One region of the Mesorhizobium sp. 128a genome, then DNA from elsewhere that is predicted to be linked to it. Evidence: predicted binding sites of a transcription regulator. Region 1 holds the regulator's gene; each other region holds the start of a gene.
What was found. Region 1 encodes LexA, which represses DNA repair genes until DNA is damaged. Its sites were predicted from a motif close to TGTTCNNNNTGTGTTCNG; they were not measured.
Positions count from the first base shown of each region.

Region 2: ACWTU9_RS24350 (DNA recombination protein RmuC) is a predicted target of LexA. The motif match lies at 1,552-1,569, and genes of this name have one in related genera.
Region 3: dinB (DNA polymerase IV) is a predicted target of LexA. The motif match lies at 1,315-1,332, and genes of this name have one in related genera.
Region 4: parE (DNA topoisomerase IV subunit B) is a predicted target of LexA. The motif match lies at 2,714-2,731, and genes of this name have one in related genera.

Region 1 covers NZ_JBSPKY010000006.1:217,262-221,056, reverse strand. Annotated here, with positions in the region: gene ACWTU9_RS13405 (ComEC/Rec2 family competence protein) at 17-2,473, shown strand; gene lexA (transcriptional repressor LexA) at 2,467-3,210, opposite strand; gene ACWTU9_RS13395 (molybdopterin molybdotransferase MoeA) at 3,328-3,795, opposite strand, start outside.
Region 2 covers NZ_JBSPKY010000016.1:87,903-91,697, forward strand. Annotated here, with positions in the region: gene ACWTU9_RS24335 (GNAT family N-acetyltransferase) at 1-32, opposite strand, end outside; gene fmt (methionyl-tRNA formyltransferase) at 29-964, opposite strand; gene def (peptide deformylase) at 968-1,498, opposite strand; gene ACWTU9_RS24350 (DNA recombination protein RmuC) at 1,602-2,855, shown strand; gene ACWTU9_RS24355 (class I SAM-dependent methyltransferase) at 2,967-3,779, opposite strand.
Region 3 covers NZ_JBSPKY010000011.1:1,944-5,738, forward strand. Annotated here, with positions in the region: gene ACWTU9_RS18515 (excalibur calcium-binding domain-containing protein) at 1-11, shown strand, start outside; gene dinB (DNA polymerase IV) at 15-1,256, opposite strand; gene ACWTU9_RS18525 (hypothetical protein) at 1,487-1,723, shown strand; gene ACWTU9_RS18530 (hypothetical protein) at 2,163-2,912, shown strand; gene ACWTU9_RS18535 (hypothetical protein) at 3,099-3,506, shown strand; gene ACWTU9_RS18540 (hypothetical protein) at 3,777-3,795, shown strand, end outside.
Region 4 covers NZ_JBSPKY010000030.1:17,544-21,338, reverse strand. Annotated here, with positions in the region: gene ACWTU9_RS30460 (FUSC family protein) at 1-544, opposite strand, end outside; gene parE (DNA topoisomerase IV subunit B) at 589-2,643, opposite strand; gene cpaB (Flp pilus assembly protein CpaB) at 2,903-3,795, shown strand, end outside.

The sequences.
Region 1 (3,795 bases):
GCAAGGGGCAGACCCGATGGCTGGACGTGGCCGGGGCGAGGATCAAGGCGAGGGCGCTGAAGCAAGCGTCAGCGAACGGTCGCTGTTTGCCGATACTCCCTATGCCGAGCCGATGCCCGTTGCGCTGCTGGAACTGAGCCCCGGCATTCTGCCTTTGGCGCCGGATGACGTAGCATCGGCGCCTGTCGCCGTGCCTGGAACCGCCATCCGTCTGCGCAGGCTGCTCCGCCGTCCGTCATGGTCCGCAATCCGCCGCAGCGTTGCCGTGGCCGCCGGCACGGAACTCGACCGTGGCGTTGCCTTCCTGCTGGTGCCGGTCTTCCTGGCCGCCGGGGTCATTGTCTATTTCTCGCTGGCCAGCGAGCCGGGCTTCGCCCAGCCAATCGCCATTGTGGCGTTGGCTGCATTTTGTGCTCTCGCCACGCGATCTAGGCCGAAGATGCATCTGTGCTGCATGGCTGCGATGCTATGCGCGCTCGGCGTGGTTGCCGCCAAGGTCGAGACCTGGCGCGCCGGAACGCAGATGCTGGGCTCCGAGATCCAGACGCGGTTGACCGGGCGCGTTGTCAGTCTTGAAGACATGGAGAACGGCCGCATCAGGCTGACGCTCGACGTGATTTCCACCGCTCACCCCAAGCTGCGCTACGCGCCGGAGCGGGTCAGGCTCTCGGCGCGTGGGATTCCGGCCGATATGACGGCAGGCTCCCTGGTGACCGGCTATGCCAGGCTGTTGCCGCCGACGGGTCCGGTGCGGCCGGACAGCTACGATTTCTCCTTCGACAGCTATTTCAGCGGCATCGGCGGCAGCGGCTTCTTTCTCGGCAATCCCAAAACCATCGCCGCGCAGGAACCGCCGCCGCTGATTGCACGGCTCTCCTCTGCGATTGAAAAGGCGCGCGAAAACATTGCCGATCATATCAGGGGCAAGATCGGCGGGGCCGAAGGCGAGATTGCCGCGGCGCTCATTGTTGGGGTGCGCGCCGGCATTCCGGACGAGGTCAACGAAGCGATGCGGCGCACCGGCATCTACCACATCATCTCCATTTCGGGTCTGCACATGGCGCTGGTCGCCGGCACCATCATGGCGTTGCTGCGTGGCGCCTTCGCGCTGTTTCCCGATTTCTCCTCGCGCCGGCCGGTGAAGAAATATGCGGCCGCCGTGGCACTCGTCTCGATCGCCGCCTATCTCGTCATTTCAGGCATCGTGGTCGCCGCAGAGCGCAGCTTCATCATGCTGGCGGTGATGCTCATCGCAGTGCTGTTCGATCGTGCCGCGCTCACCATGCGCAATCTGGCAATCTCGGCCATCGCCGTCATCCTGGTGTCGCCGCATGAGGTTGTCGGCCCGAGCTTTCAGATGTCGTTTGCTGCTACCGCCGCCCTTGTCGGCGCCTATGCCGGCTGGGCCGACTACCGCGCCGACAAAGTGAGAACGCCGCCGGCAAAGCGCTCCCTTGCCGGTTTTCTGTCGCGAAGATTCTTGGCTGGCATGGGCGGCCTCGCCATGACCTCGATCATTGCCGGCAGCGCCACGTTGCTGTTCGCGATCTGGCATTTCCAGCGTGTGTCGCCGCTCAGCCTGCTCGCCAATCTCACCGTGATGCCGATCGTATCGCTGGTTGTCATGCCATTCGGAGTGCTCAGCGCGCTGGCCATGCCGTTCGGCGCGGACGGGCCGTTCCTCTACGTCATGGGCAAGGGCCTGACGGCAATGATCGCGATCTCTGCCTGGATCTCCGAGCGTTCGCCGCTCGATGCCGTCGGGCTGATCTCCATCCAGTCCGTATTGCTGGCAACGGTTGCACTGGTCATCGCGACCATGGCCACCACCTGGCTGAGGCTGGCGGCCGTACCTTTCGCGCTGGCTGGTCTGTTGACGGTGCCGCAGGTGCGGACGCCCGATGTGCTCATTTCCGAGGATGCGCATCTGGTGGCTGTGCCGATCGGCGGCGGCGAGCTCGCTCTCAACCGGGAGCGCGCAAACGAATTCACCACCGACAACTGGAAACGGGCGCTGATGGCCGAGACCATCATTCAGCCCGAGACATTTGAGACGGGAGACAGGCGGCTCGATCTCGATCCGCTCGACCTGCCGCCCGGCTCACCCTTCTACTGCATAGGCGATCTCTGCATTGCCCGGCACCCGTCCGGAGCCATTGTCGCGCTTGCAAAAGACCGCAAGACAGCCCGGCCAGCCTGCGCTTTCGCGAGCCTGATCGTCATCGACGACGCCACCGCCTACAATCCGTGCCGCGACCCGTTGGTTCTGGTCGTTACCAAGAAGCAGCTTGCCCGCGATGGCAGTGCCGCCGTCTTCTTCGATCCGCAATCGGCCGCGACAGCCCCAACCATTCGCTTCGCCGTCGACAAGCCCTACCGTCCCTGGCACGAGCAACGCTACTTCTCACGCGAAGCACGCGGCCTGCCGCCTTACAAGCAGCGTGAAAAGTACAAACCTAAACCGGCTCAGTAACGCCTGATCAGCCCGACCAGTTTGCCCTGCACCTTGACCCGATCCGGTCCGAAGATGCGGGTCTCATAGGCCGGATTGGCGGCTTCCAGCGCGATCGAGGCGCCCTTGCGGCGAAAGCGTTTCAGCGTCGCTTCCTCGTCGTCGACCAACGCCACGATGATCTCGCCGGGGCTGGCGGTGTCGGCATTGCGGATGATGACGGTGTCGCCGTCGAAAATGCCGGCCTCGATCATCGAGTCGCCCTTGACCTCGAGCGCGTAGTGTTCGCCGCCCATGATCATGTCGGGCGGCACCGAGATCGAATGCGTCTGGTGCTGGATGGCGTCTATCGGCACACCGGCGGCGATCCGGCCCATAACCGGGATCGACACCGCCGAAACCGCGTCGTCATTGCCGGCAGACATCGAACGCGAGGGCGAGGCCGGCTTGATCTGGCGGCCGAGACCGCCCTGGTTTTGACCGAGGCTGCCCTGGATGACGCTTGGTGAGAACTTTTTCGCCGCATTGAGGCCAGGCGCAATCGAGTCTGGCAGCCGCAGCACTTCCAGCGCGCGCGCCCGGTTCGGCAGCCGGCGAATGAAACCGCGCTCCTCCAGCGCCGTGATCAGGCGGTGGATGCCGGACTTGGAAGCGAGGTCGAGCGCCTCCTTCATCTCGTCGAAAGACGGCGGGATTCCGCTCTCCTTCAGGCGTTCATGGATGAACATCAGGAGTTCATGTTGTTTGCGCGTCAGCATCGCGGCCCCCCAGGGTTCTGAAACCAGAATCAGAAAAAACAAACCCAGAACAAACACTATCTGTTCCAGTTGTGTTCCGCAACCTTTTAAAGTTTAATGAATGTGTTGACGTTTTGTTCAGCGTAACATCAGCACGCTGCAGGCGGCACCCGGGGCGGCGGCTGGAGCGAAGGGCTCGCGCACGATCAAGCCGTTGGCGTCGGCCAGCATTCGCAGCATCGAGGAATCCTGGATGCCGAACGGCGTTGCGACAAGTGCGCCGGCTTCTTCCCGGACCACGGCGCGCACGTAGTCCTGCCTGAGATCGTTGGCCGGCATCGCGGCGCCGAGTTGCGCCTGCCGCATATCCTGCCGATGGACGCGGCCACCCAGCTGCGCCAAAAGCGGTTTCAGGAACAGTTGCGAGCAGACCAGGCTCGCCACCGGGTTGCCTGGCAGGCCGATGCATCTGATGTCGCCGAGACGCCCGAACATCAGCGGCTTGCCCGGGCGCATGGCAAGCTTCCAGAAATCGAGCTTCATGCCTTCGCCGGTAAGCACGTCGTGCACAAGGTCGTGGTCGCCGACCGAAGCTCCGCCGAGCGT
Region 2 (3,795 bases), on a different contig from region 1:
GGCGTTGCCGCGCGTATCGACATCATGCTCATGAGAATTTCATTCCTTTTTCGATCTTGGCCCCGCGCAGAAACTCCTGCGCGGCAGCGGGCCTTCCGCCCGCCCGTTGAACTTCGACCAGCCTGATGGCGCCTGTCCCGCAGGCGACCGTCAGCCGATCATCGAGAATTCCTCCCGACTCGCCCATGCCTTCAGAAGGCGTCGAGCGAAGCAGTTTCAGCCGCTCCGCACGGCCGCCAATTTCAATCTCGGACCAAGCCCCGGGAAAGGGCGACAGGCCACGAAGGTGATTGTGGACCTCGACAGCCGGCCGCGTCCAGTCCACGCGGGTCTCCGATTTGTCGATTTTTCGGGCGTAGGTCACCCCATCCACAGCTTGCAAGGTGAATGCCAGCGTTGCCGTCTCAATTCGGGACAACGCTTCCACCATCAGTGTGGCAGCAATGTGCATCAGCTGATCGTGCAGGTCGCCGGCCGTCATATCGGGTCCGATGGCGCATTTTTCAACCAATCCCACCGGACCCGTGTCGAGGCCTTCTTCCATGCGCATCACCATCATGCCGGTTTCCACGTCGCCAGCCATGATGGCGCGCTGGATGGGAGCGGCGCCCCGCCAGCGCGGCAAAAGCGAGGCGTGGCCGTTAAGGCAGCCAAGCCGCGGTGCCTCGAGAACGGGCTTCGGCAACAGCAGGCCATAGGCGACGACCACGGCGACATCCGCCTGCAAGGCGGCGAATGCAGCCTGCTCAGCCTCGCCTTTCAGCGACGTCGGCGTGCGCACATCGATGCCCAGTCGCTCGGCCTCGCGCTGCACCGGCGACGGCGTCAGCTCCATCCCGCGGCGGCCTGCAGCGCGCGGCGGCTGGGTGTAGACGGCGGCTATCTCATGGCCGGCCTCGGCGATCGCACGCAGCACCGGCAGCGAAAACTCCGGCGTGCCCATGAAGATGACGCGAAGGGCCATGCCCTATCCCACCAGCTTGCCCGGCGCCTTGTCCTTGGCGAGCTTCTTGAACTTCTTCACCACCATGTCGCGCTTCAGCTTCGAGATGTGGTCGATGAACAGCACGCCGTTGAGGTGGTCGATCTCGTGCTGCAGGCAGGTCGCCATCAGGCCTTCGGCCTCGATCTCCTGCAGCTTGCCATCGCGGTCGAGATATTTCACCCGCACCGAAGCCGGGCGCTCGACCTCGGCGTAGTAGTCCGGGATCGACAGGCATCCTTCCTCGTAGACCGAGCGCGCGTCGGCGCTTTCGAGGACTTCGGGATTGATGAAGACATGCGGCGCCGGCGCCTCGTCTTCCTTGGCGAGGTCGATGACCAGCATGCGCAGCGGCTCGCCGATCTGGATTGCGGCCAGCCCGATGCCGGGCGCTTCATACATCGTGGCCAGCATATCGTCGGCGAGTTTGCGCAAAGGCGCATCGACGCGTTCGAGCGGCTTGGAAACCTGGCGCAGGATGGGATCGGGGAGCATGATAAGCGGCTTGATCGACATGGCGTCTCACCTAAAACGTCGCAGGAAAAGCGTCAACCGGTGCGGTTGGCGCCCGTTCACGTTTTGATCTGTGCCAGGGCGGCGAATCGGCTATGCTGTAGGGATGAACGACCTGAGCACCATCCTTTCCGAGCCCGTCGCCCGGCTCGGCGCCACGACGATCACGCTCGGCCATGCGCTGGCGCTCGGCGCGATCGTGTTTCTCGGCCTTTTTCTGGCGCTGGTCGTCGCCCTGTGGCGGTCGGCCAGGGCGCGGACCATCGCTGCCGCTGAGGCCACAGACCACGCCCGCGACGCCGAGGCGCGGATGGCCGGCATATTGCAAAGCCAGGCCGAGATGCAGGGCCGCATGAGCGCCATCGCCGATGTGTTCGGCGCAAGGCAGGCCGAACTCAACCAGTCGATCGGCCAGCGGCTCGACGCCATGACCGGCCGCCTCGGCCAGACCATGACAGAGCAGACCAAATCGACGCATGAAAGCCTGGCGAAACTGCAGGAAAGGCTGGCCGTCATCGACACCGCGCAAGGCAACATCCAGTCGCTGGCCGGCCAGGTCGTGCAGTTGCAGGCGATCCTGTCCAACAAGCAGACACGCGGCGCCTTCGGTCAGTCGCGCATGGAAGCGATTGTCGCCGACGGCCTGCCGATGGGCGCCTATGAATTCCAGGCAACGCTGTCGAATGGCAGCCGGCCCGACTGCCTGGTGCGGATGCCCAACGGCGCGCCCTCGCTCGCCATCGACGCCAAGTTTCCGCTGGAAGCCTGGAATGCCATTCGCGCCGCCGATGGCGCCGAACTGCAAAAGGTCGCCGCCCAGGCCTTCCGCCGCGACATCGAGATCCATGTCCGCGATATCTCGGAGAAATATTTGATTCAGGGCGAGACGCAGGACACCGCCTTCATGTTCGTGCCGTCGGAATCGGTGTTCGCCGAAATCCACGAGAATTTCGACGCCCTCATCCAGAAGGCGCACCGCGCCCGGGTCATCATCGTTTCGCCGTCGTTGCTGATGCTGTCGATCCAGGTCATCCAGGCGATCCTCAAGGATGCCCGCATGCGCGAACAGGCGCATCTTATCCAGGGCGAGGTCATCCGGCTTATGGAAGACGTCGCGCGCGTCGACGAACGCGTGCGGCGGCTGCAGACGCACTTTGGCCAGTCGGCCAAGGATATTGACGAGATACTGGTGTCGACATCGAAAGTGACCAGGCGCGGCCAGAAGATCGAGGCGCTGGAGTTTGGCGAAAGCGAAGCTGAAGTGCGCGGCGGCGGACCCGCCAAGGCCGAAGCCGGGGTGCGGGTGGCGGATTCCAAGACGGGCCAGCTCAGGCTACGTGTTGTCGAAGGCGACGATTAGAGCGGTTCAGCGTTTCACGGAATCGCGGACCCGCTCTAACTCTTTTGTTTTTGCGCAATTCCTCAAGGGAAAGCGCTACACACTTTTCCTGGAATTACTCTAGAGCCTGCTCTAGACCGTAGCCACGATTACGTGCGCCTGAATTTTGGCCGCAACCTCGCCGCTGCCATGTCTGGCTGCAATCACGGCTGCGGCATGGTCGGTTGCGGCTTGCAGTTTTCCTGCATCCCTGGCCTCGATCTCGGTGCGAAGAACCGTCCCCTGGCAATAGGCAACCGCCGGAAGCCGCGGCGACGATGCACGGCTTTGTTCGGCCCTCGTCTCGATCGCCACACGGGAGAAACCTGCGCCTTCCAGCTCGCTGCGGATCAGGGCCGTGTCATGGTAGCCATGTGGCGTGCGGGCGAGAAAGCGCGGCGGATCGTTCGGAAAGATCTCCGCAAGAGCGTTCGTCACATCATTGGCAAATACATTCTCCTCGATGCGATCCCACACGTTGAACAGGAAATGGCCTCCGGGCTTCAGGACCCGCCTTGCTTCGCGATAACCGGCGGTGCGGTCGGGAAAGAACATCGCGCCGAACTGGCAGCAAATAAGATCGAAGGTCGCATCTTCAAACGGCAACGCCAGAGCATGCGCCTGACGCCATTGGATGCGACTGTCGGGAGCTTGCCGCGAAGCGGCAAAGTCGAGCATTGGCTGGTTGAGATCGGTCACGACATAGCTTGCGCCAGGAGACAGTTTTGGCGCCAATGCGCGGGTGACGACCCCGGTGCCGGCGGCGACTTCCAGGACGGCGCCGGGCGACAAAGACGCTGCCCGCCGTGCCATATCGGCGGCGAACGGCTCGAAAATCAACGGCACCATATAGCGGTCGTAATTTTCCGGAATCGAGCCGGCAAAAATCTTGTCTGGTTCCAGCATCGCTTTCACCCGCCAA
Region 3 (3,795 bases), on a different contig from region 1:
CCGGCCGATAGGTCTCACAGTTCCTTCTCCGCCAGTTCGCGGAAGGCGTCGGGAACCGAGCGCCGGGCTTCCAGCGCCACCGCGCCGTAGCCGACCGCCTCTTTGCCAAAGCGCTGGCGGATCTTGTCGATGGCGCGGTCGGCGCCAAAGCGCGCCAGGCCCTTTTTGCTGCCGGGCCGCTGCTTCTCGTCATCGAGGCCGAGCGGCAACTCGAGCTGCAGCTCGGCACTTTCTTCCAACTGCGACACCGAGATCGCCAGCAGCGAGATAGTCTTCTCTCGCGGGTTGGCGGCCAGCACGCCGCGCACCAGCTCCTCGGCGATTTCGGCCAGCATCGCGGTTGCCGAAATCGGCTGATCGAGCGTCACCGAGCGCGTGACCGCATGCAGATCGGCGAAACGCACCCGCACCGTCACCGTGCGGCCGGGCCGCGATTTCGCCCTGAGCCGGCTGGCGACCCGGTCTGCCAGATGCAGAAGAACAGGTCCGAAGACATGGGCCTCGGCCGGCCGCTTGCCGAGTGCCGACTGTGCGCCAGCCGAGTGCGCCCGCCGGTGCGTCTCGAGTTTTCGCGGGTCGCGGTTCCAGGCCAGCGATGCCAGCTTCTCGCCGGCGGCGGGGCCGAGCAGCCGGCGCAACGCGCCGCTATGGGTCTTGGCCAGCTGGCCGATGGTCTCGACACCGACCTCTGCCAGCCGCGCCTTGGTCGCCGGGCCGACGCCCCACATCAAGCCGACCGGCAGGTCGTGCAGGAAGGCGAGCTCCGTTGCCGGATCGACGACCACCAGCCCGTCGGGTTTCGCCACTTGCGAGGCGATCTTGGCCAGGTGCTTGGTGCGCGCCACGCCGATCGAGATCGGCAGGCCGAGCTCGGCCCGCACACGCCGCCGCACCGTGGCGGCGATCTCGGCCGGCGCCCCGAACAGATGCGTGCAGCCGGCGACATCGGCAAAGGCCTCGTCGATGGAGATGCGCTCGACCAGCGGCGTAAAATCGTCGAGCACTTTTATCGCGGCATCGCCCAGCCTCTGGTACTCGCCGAAATTTCCGCCAACAAAGATCAACTGCGGGCAGAGCTCCCGCGCGCGTCGTCCCGGCATCCCGCCGCGCACGCCGAAAACCCTGGCCTCGTAGGAAGCGGCCAGCACGACGCCGTCACCGACGGCAATCGGCTTGCCCCTGAGCGACGGGTCGAGCAGCTGCTCGACCGAGGCATAGAAGGCATCGAGATCCGCATGCAGGATGGTGGGTTCCATCCCGGCCGTTCCTTTAGGCATTGCAGCATTAGCCGCGCCTATTGCGAGAGTGGGTTTTAGGAACAAATAGAGAACAAACAGGGTCCGCTGTCAAGCGCGGTGCTTAACCTCCAGTGAATTCGCCGGAGATCCGGCCGTCGATTGATCTGCCTTGCCGCCGGATGCAGGGAACATTGTCTCTCGCCACGGCGTTCATTGTCTCGATGGGACACTGTTTCGTGGAGGCCGGTATGGGCCAGTTCGAGATGAGCGACCTCGTCAGCGTCGTTGACGCCTGTACGAGCGATCGCGTTGCCGGACACTGCGTGTCTATGGCCAAGGCGGTGGAAGAGTTGCGGGTGCTGACCGGTGATTTTGTGTCGCCGGACGAGGCTGTCGCCAACGCACTGTCGGCGGTCGCGCTGGGACGCGGCTGTGCGGTGCTGTTCGACGAACAGCCGGGCGCCGATATCCTGCTGATGCCATAGGCTCAATGCCGCAAGCGCTTGAAAAAAAGGCCGTCCGTCCCGGGCGACAATTGACCATCACCGATGCGCCGAAGGCTCCGTTCTGGAAGCTTTATCATTAAGTTGATGGCTGGTGATGTTAAATCTGTGTTCGATACTGCTCGATAAGTTATGCGACGACGGTCATGGGTTCCACTGGTTGCGACCTAAGTATCCCAGCATTTAGGCCTAAGGTCTGATCAGTATAGGGCGTCAGTCGCGCAAAGGGCCGGTTCGCCCAAGGGTGTTCATATTTATATTTATATATCAATTGGTTACAAGATTTGCCCAACCTGTTTGCAAGCCGATTGTCGCGTATCGCAACCACATTTATCTAAAGTTTACTCCATCGAATTAGCAAATTCTCATATGGCGCTGCTATAGCGAGTCAGCGGTGGCGGCTATCCCCCGAGGAGGTATCATGACATCCCGAAAAACTCTTTTGGCGGCGCTTGCCGCGTTTGCGCTCCTGGCCTCTCCGGCCCTGGCTGGTGCCGGTGGCAACGGTGGCGGTAACGGTGGTGGCCACGGCCATGGTGGCGGTAACGGCGGCGGCAACGGCCATGGCGGCGGCAATAGCGGCAAATCCGGCAACAGCGCTTCGCATGGCAAGTCGGCATCGGCTCACGGCAAAAAGGCCTCGACCGACGACGAGGCCGACGTCGATGACGTTGAGGTCGCCGCGACGCCCAAGGAAAAGAACATCCACGCCAAGCTCGGCCGGCTGAACTCGCTGCAACGCAACATCAACGCCTATTTGAACTCGAAGAGCAAGAAGTTCGCCGGCGTTCAGGCTTATGTGACTGCTTCGGCAGTTGCCAAGAACGCCCAAGCCGCGGTAGATGCCGCTGATCAGGCGGTCCTCGACGCCCAGGCCGCGCTCGACGCGCTAGAAGCGAAAGCGGCTGACCCGCTTACCCCGCCCGACGAGGTCCCGACCCAGGCCGATCTCGACGCCGCGCAGACCGCGGTGGATGACGCCACTCAGGCGGCACTGGATGCCAAGGATGCGGCCGCCGAAGCTACCGGCAACATCCCATCGCTCGATGACGCACTCGCCGATATGGCCAACAAGCCGGTCGACGCCGAGGTCACCGACTGGGCCAACGGCGTGCTTGCCGAGAAGATCGACCAGATGGCGGCCAAGCTGGCACCTGCGCCAACGCCGTAACGCCCACCGGCTGAAACGGCCCAATCTACATGCCGCCGGGGTTCGCCCCGGCGGTTTTTTTGCCGGCACGAGGGAACTGCCAATATCAAGGGAAAAGCGGTGCTAACCCCAAGTACGGCATGGAAAATCTTCGCTGCCGAGTGTAGCCTTCGCAATGTCGGGGTAAACGGCTAGGGGGAAAACGATATGCCTAGGGTTTCGGAACTTTTCTTTAAAACCGCCATCGTGTTCCTGATATTGGGAATTGCGGCTGGCCTGCAGATGGCGATCTCAGGCGATCACAGCGCCTTCCCGGCGCATGCGCATATCAACCTGCTGGGCTGGGTGACGAGCGCCATCTTCGGCGGCTACTACGCGCTCAATCCGCAAAAGGCGGCACGCCGCGTCGCCATCATCCACTACTGGCTCTATACGGTTGGCGTGGTGATCATGCTGCCTGCCCTCTACGTGATGCTGCAGGGAAATCCGGCACTTGAGCCTGTTGTTGCCGGCGGCTCGCTCATCGTCGCCGCCGCTGTTCTGGTCTTTGCTTTCGTGGTGTTCTCACCCGAAACGGCACGTTCGGCCGCAGCCGTGCCGTCGGTTTCTCGCTGACTGTCCGCGCAAGGCAATTGAAGTCTGACCCGCGTCGCGAATAGCGACGCGGGTTGGTTTGCCTGATGGCTGCAGCCAGCGGTTGCAGCGCGTGCCGTCGCCTCGGCTGCCGGCCCTCCCGTATTATTTAGTGACCATTCGGCGCTGGAACCTTCCCTGGTACCGCGCGTTGCCGCGACTGTATTCGTGCTGCCTTATATTTGGGCAGCTGTGAGTACGACGTCCGAGCGGGCAAGGGGCAAAACAGGGTTGAGGGAGGAGCACGACACCATGTCGAAAAGAGAAATCG
Region 4 (3,795 bases), on a different contig from region 1:
TGATCGCGTCGGCGGCCAGCTTGGGCAGGATCAGCCGGCTGGTCAGCCCGGCGCAGACGATGCCGAGCACGATCTCGGCGCAACGTGCGACAGCGAGATCGACGATCACATGCGGCTGGCCGAAGGCAGGGAGCCCGATGATCATCGCGGTATAGCCGGCAAGCGCTGCGCCATAGGCTTCCGGGTTGCGCAGCACCGACGAAACCAGCGTGCACAGCCCTATCCAGACGGACAGCGCCGTGACCAGAAGCCAGGGATTGGCACCGAAAACCGAGGTGATTCCGATCGCCGCAAGCCCACCCGCAAGAGTGCCGAGCAGCCGGTAAAAACCTTTCGCCAGCACCATGCCGGCGACCGGCTGGGCGACGATGAAAACCGTCATCATCGCCCATTGCGGGTGGTCGAGTTTCAGCGCGTAGGCAACGAGAAGCGCGATCAGACCGGCCGAGACGGTGCGCAGCGCGAAAATCCAGTCCGAGCGTGTCGGCTGCGTCAGGCCAGCCAAACTGGTTTCGAAGTAGCTCTTCAGCCGCGCCCAGATCACAAGCTGGTCTCCGTATCGGAAGCGCAGGCTAGACCGGCCGGCGCCTAGATATCCAGCACTTCCGTCTCGGCGAATTCGGCGCGTTCCTGGATGAAGCGGAAGCGCGCCTCGGGCTTGGTACCCATCAGCGCGTCGACCGTATCCTTTGTCGCGGCCACGGCATCGATCACATCGACCCTGAGCAGGGTACGCTTCCTCGGATCCATGGTGGTTTCCTTGAGCTGCGAGGCCATCATCTCGCCCAGGCCCTTGAAGCGACCGATTTCGACCTTGGCGCGGCCGGTGAATTCGGTGCGCAACAGCTCGTCCTTGTGCGCATCGTCACGGGCATAGGCGACCTTGCCGCCCTGCCGGATCGAATAGAGCGGCGGCACCGCCAGATAGAGATGGCCGCCATTCACCAGGTTTGGCATCTCCTGGTAGAAGAAGGTGATCAGCAGCGAGGCGATGTGGGCGCCGTCGACATCGGCGTCCGTCATGATGATTACGCGGTCGTAGCGCAAATCCTCGTCGCGATATTTCGAGCGCGTGCCGCAGCCGAGGGCCTGGATCAGGTCCGAGATCTGCTGGTTGGCGGCCAGCTTGTCGTTGCCGGCGCTGGCGACGTTGAGGATTTTGCCGCGCAGCGGCAGCACCGCCTGGCTGGCGCGGTCGCGCGCCTGTTTGGCCGAGCCGCCGGCCGAGTCGCCTTCGACGATGAACAACTCCGCGCCCGCTGCGGCGTTTTGCGTGCAGTCGGCGAGCTTGCCGGGCAGCCTGAGCTTGCGCACCGCGCTCTTGCGCGACACTTCCTTTTCCTGGCGCCGGCGCACGCGCTCGTCGGCGCGCGCGATCACCCATTCGAGCAGCTTCGACGCTTCCTGCGGATTGTCGGCCAGCCAGTGGTCGAAGGGATCGCGGATGGCGGTCTCGACAATGCGAATGGCCTCGATCGTCGCCAGCCTGTCCTTGGTCTGGCCGACGAATTCCGGCTCGCGGATGAACACCGACAACATTCCTGCTGCCGAGATCATGACGTCTTCGGAGGTGACGATCGAGGCGCGCTTGTTGCCGATGAGGTCGGCATAGGCGCGTAAGCCCCGCGTCAGCACGTTGCGGAAGCCGGCCTCATGCGTGCCGCCTTCGCCGGTCGGGATGGTGTTGCAGTAGGAATTGATGAAGCCGTCGCCACCGAACCAGGTCACCGCCCATTCGAGCGAGCCGTGGCCGCCCTGTTTCTCGCTCTTGCCGGCGAAGATTTCGCGCGTCACCTGGAAGTCGTCGCCGAGCGATGCCTTGAGGTAGTCCTTCAGGCCGCCCGGGAAATGGAACTCCGCCTTGGCCGGCGTCTGATCCTTTTCCTTGATCAGCGACGGATCGCAGCTCCAGCGGATTTCGACGCCGCCGAACAGATAGGCTTTCGAGCGCGTCATGCGGTAAAGCCGCGCCGGCTCGAAGGCGGCGCCCTTGCCAAAAATCTGCTCGTCAGGATGGAAGCGGATCCTAGTGCCGCGCCGGTTGTGCACTTCGCCGAGTTGCTCCAGCCCGCTCACCGGAACGCCACGGGAGAATCTTTGGCGGTAGAGCTGGCGACCTCGCGCGACCTCGACCTCGAGATGGTCGGACAGCGCATTGACGACGGAGACGCCGACGCCGTGCAGGCCGCCCGAGGTCTCATAAACCTTGGAGTCGAATTTGCCGCCCGAATGCAGCGTCGTCATGATGACTTCGAGCGCCGGCTTCTTGAATTTCGGATGCGGATCGACCGGGATGCCGCGGCCATTGTCGGTAACGGTCAGAAACCCGTCGGCCGAAAGCTCGACATCGATGAAGGTGGCATGGCCGGCGACCGCCTCGTCCATCGAATTGTCGATGACCTCGGCGAACAGATGGTGCATCGCCTTGTCGTCGGTGCCGCCAATATACATGCCCGGCCGGCGCCGGACCGGCTCCAGCCCTTCCAGCACTTCGATGTCGGCGGCGCTATAACCTTCGCTACCATCCTTGGTCGCAACAGCACGTTTCGTGGCCTGCACCAGTGGATCAGCCGGGCGCGCTGTTGTCCGGGTCGGTTGCGGCTGCTTTTCCAGATTGCCGAAAAGATCGTTGTTGTCGTCCATGCCTGCCATTGAATCCGGTGCCGCGAATCACCCGTCGATACTGCCACGCTTTTCAGCGCCAAGCGACGGAAGTTCCTGTTACGTTCGGGGATTTAACCCCTTCTTATCCTAAAACCTTTCGATAACCAAGCCGGCAGAAATAGGTCCGTTCGGACCGGCCGGGATTCCTGAATCTTTAACTATGCGGCCTAGCGTGGGCCTCAACAAACAAAAGACCACATGCGTCAGGGGTTTAGTTGTGAGGGGCAGGGCCATAACGATGATCGGCATCGCCGCCGTTTTCGGCGCGATCTCGATCTTTGCCGCGGATTTCTGGGTCAAGAGCCAGGCCAGGACCGATGCCGAGGAAAAGACGGCGGCGATCCCGGCGCCCGTGACCCCAAAAGTTGAGTTCAAGACCATTGTGGTGGCCAATGCGCCGCTGCGTTACGGCATGGAACTCGACCGCGCACAGCTCACCGAAATCCCGTGGTCGGAAGAATCCGTGCCCCAGGGCGCCTTCACCACCATCAATGCATTGCTCGCCGATGGCAGCCGCGTGGTGTTGTCGCCGATCGAGATCAACGAGCCGGTGCTGCTCAGCAAGCTGTCAGGCCCGAACGGCCGCGCGACGCTGTCCAACATGATGACGCCCGGAATGCGGGCGGTGACCATCCGCACCGACGAGATCGCCGGTGTCGGCGGCTTCGTAACGCCGGGCGATCGGGTCGACGTGGTGCTGACGCGCGACGCCGGCGAAATCCAGGAAGTGGCCAAGAACGCGCAAGGGGCGGCGGGCTCGACCGTTACCTCCGAGATCGTCGTCTCCGACGCCAAGGTGCTGACCGTCGGGCAGGGCGCCGACGAGCGCCAGACCACACCGCAGATCGCCAATTCCGTGACCATCGAGGTGACAACCGACGGCGCGCAGAAAGTGGCGCTCGCGCGCACCGTCGGCACCTTGTCGCTGTCGCTCCGCTCGTCCGCCGATGGCGGTGCCGCAAAGGACGGCGTCACCACAATCTCATCCTTCGGCGGCTCGGTCGCCTCCGGCGTCCAGGCGGCAGCCGGCGCGCTGTTCAGCGCCGCGGAGGAGCCGGAGAAGCCGAAATTCAAGACGGTCATCGTGACGCGCGGCACGCAGGCCGAGGAATACCAGGTTCCTGCGCGGGA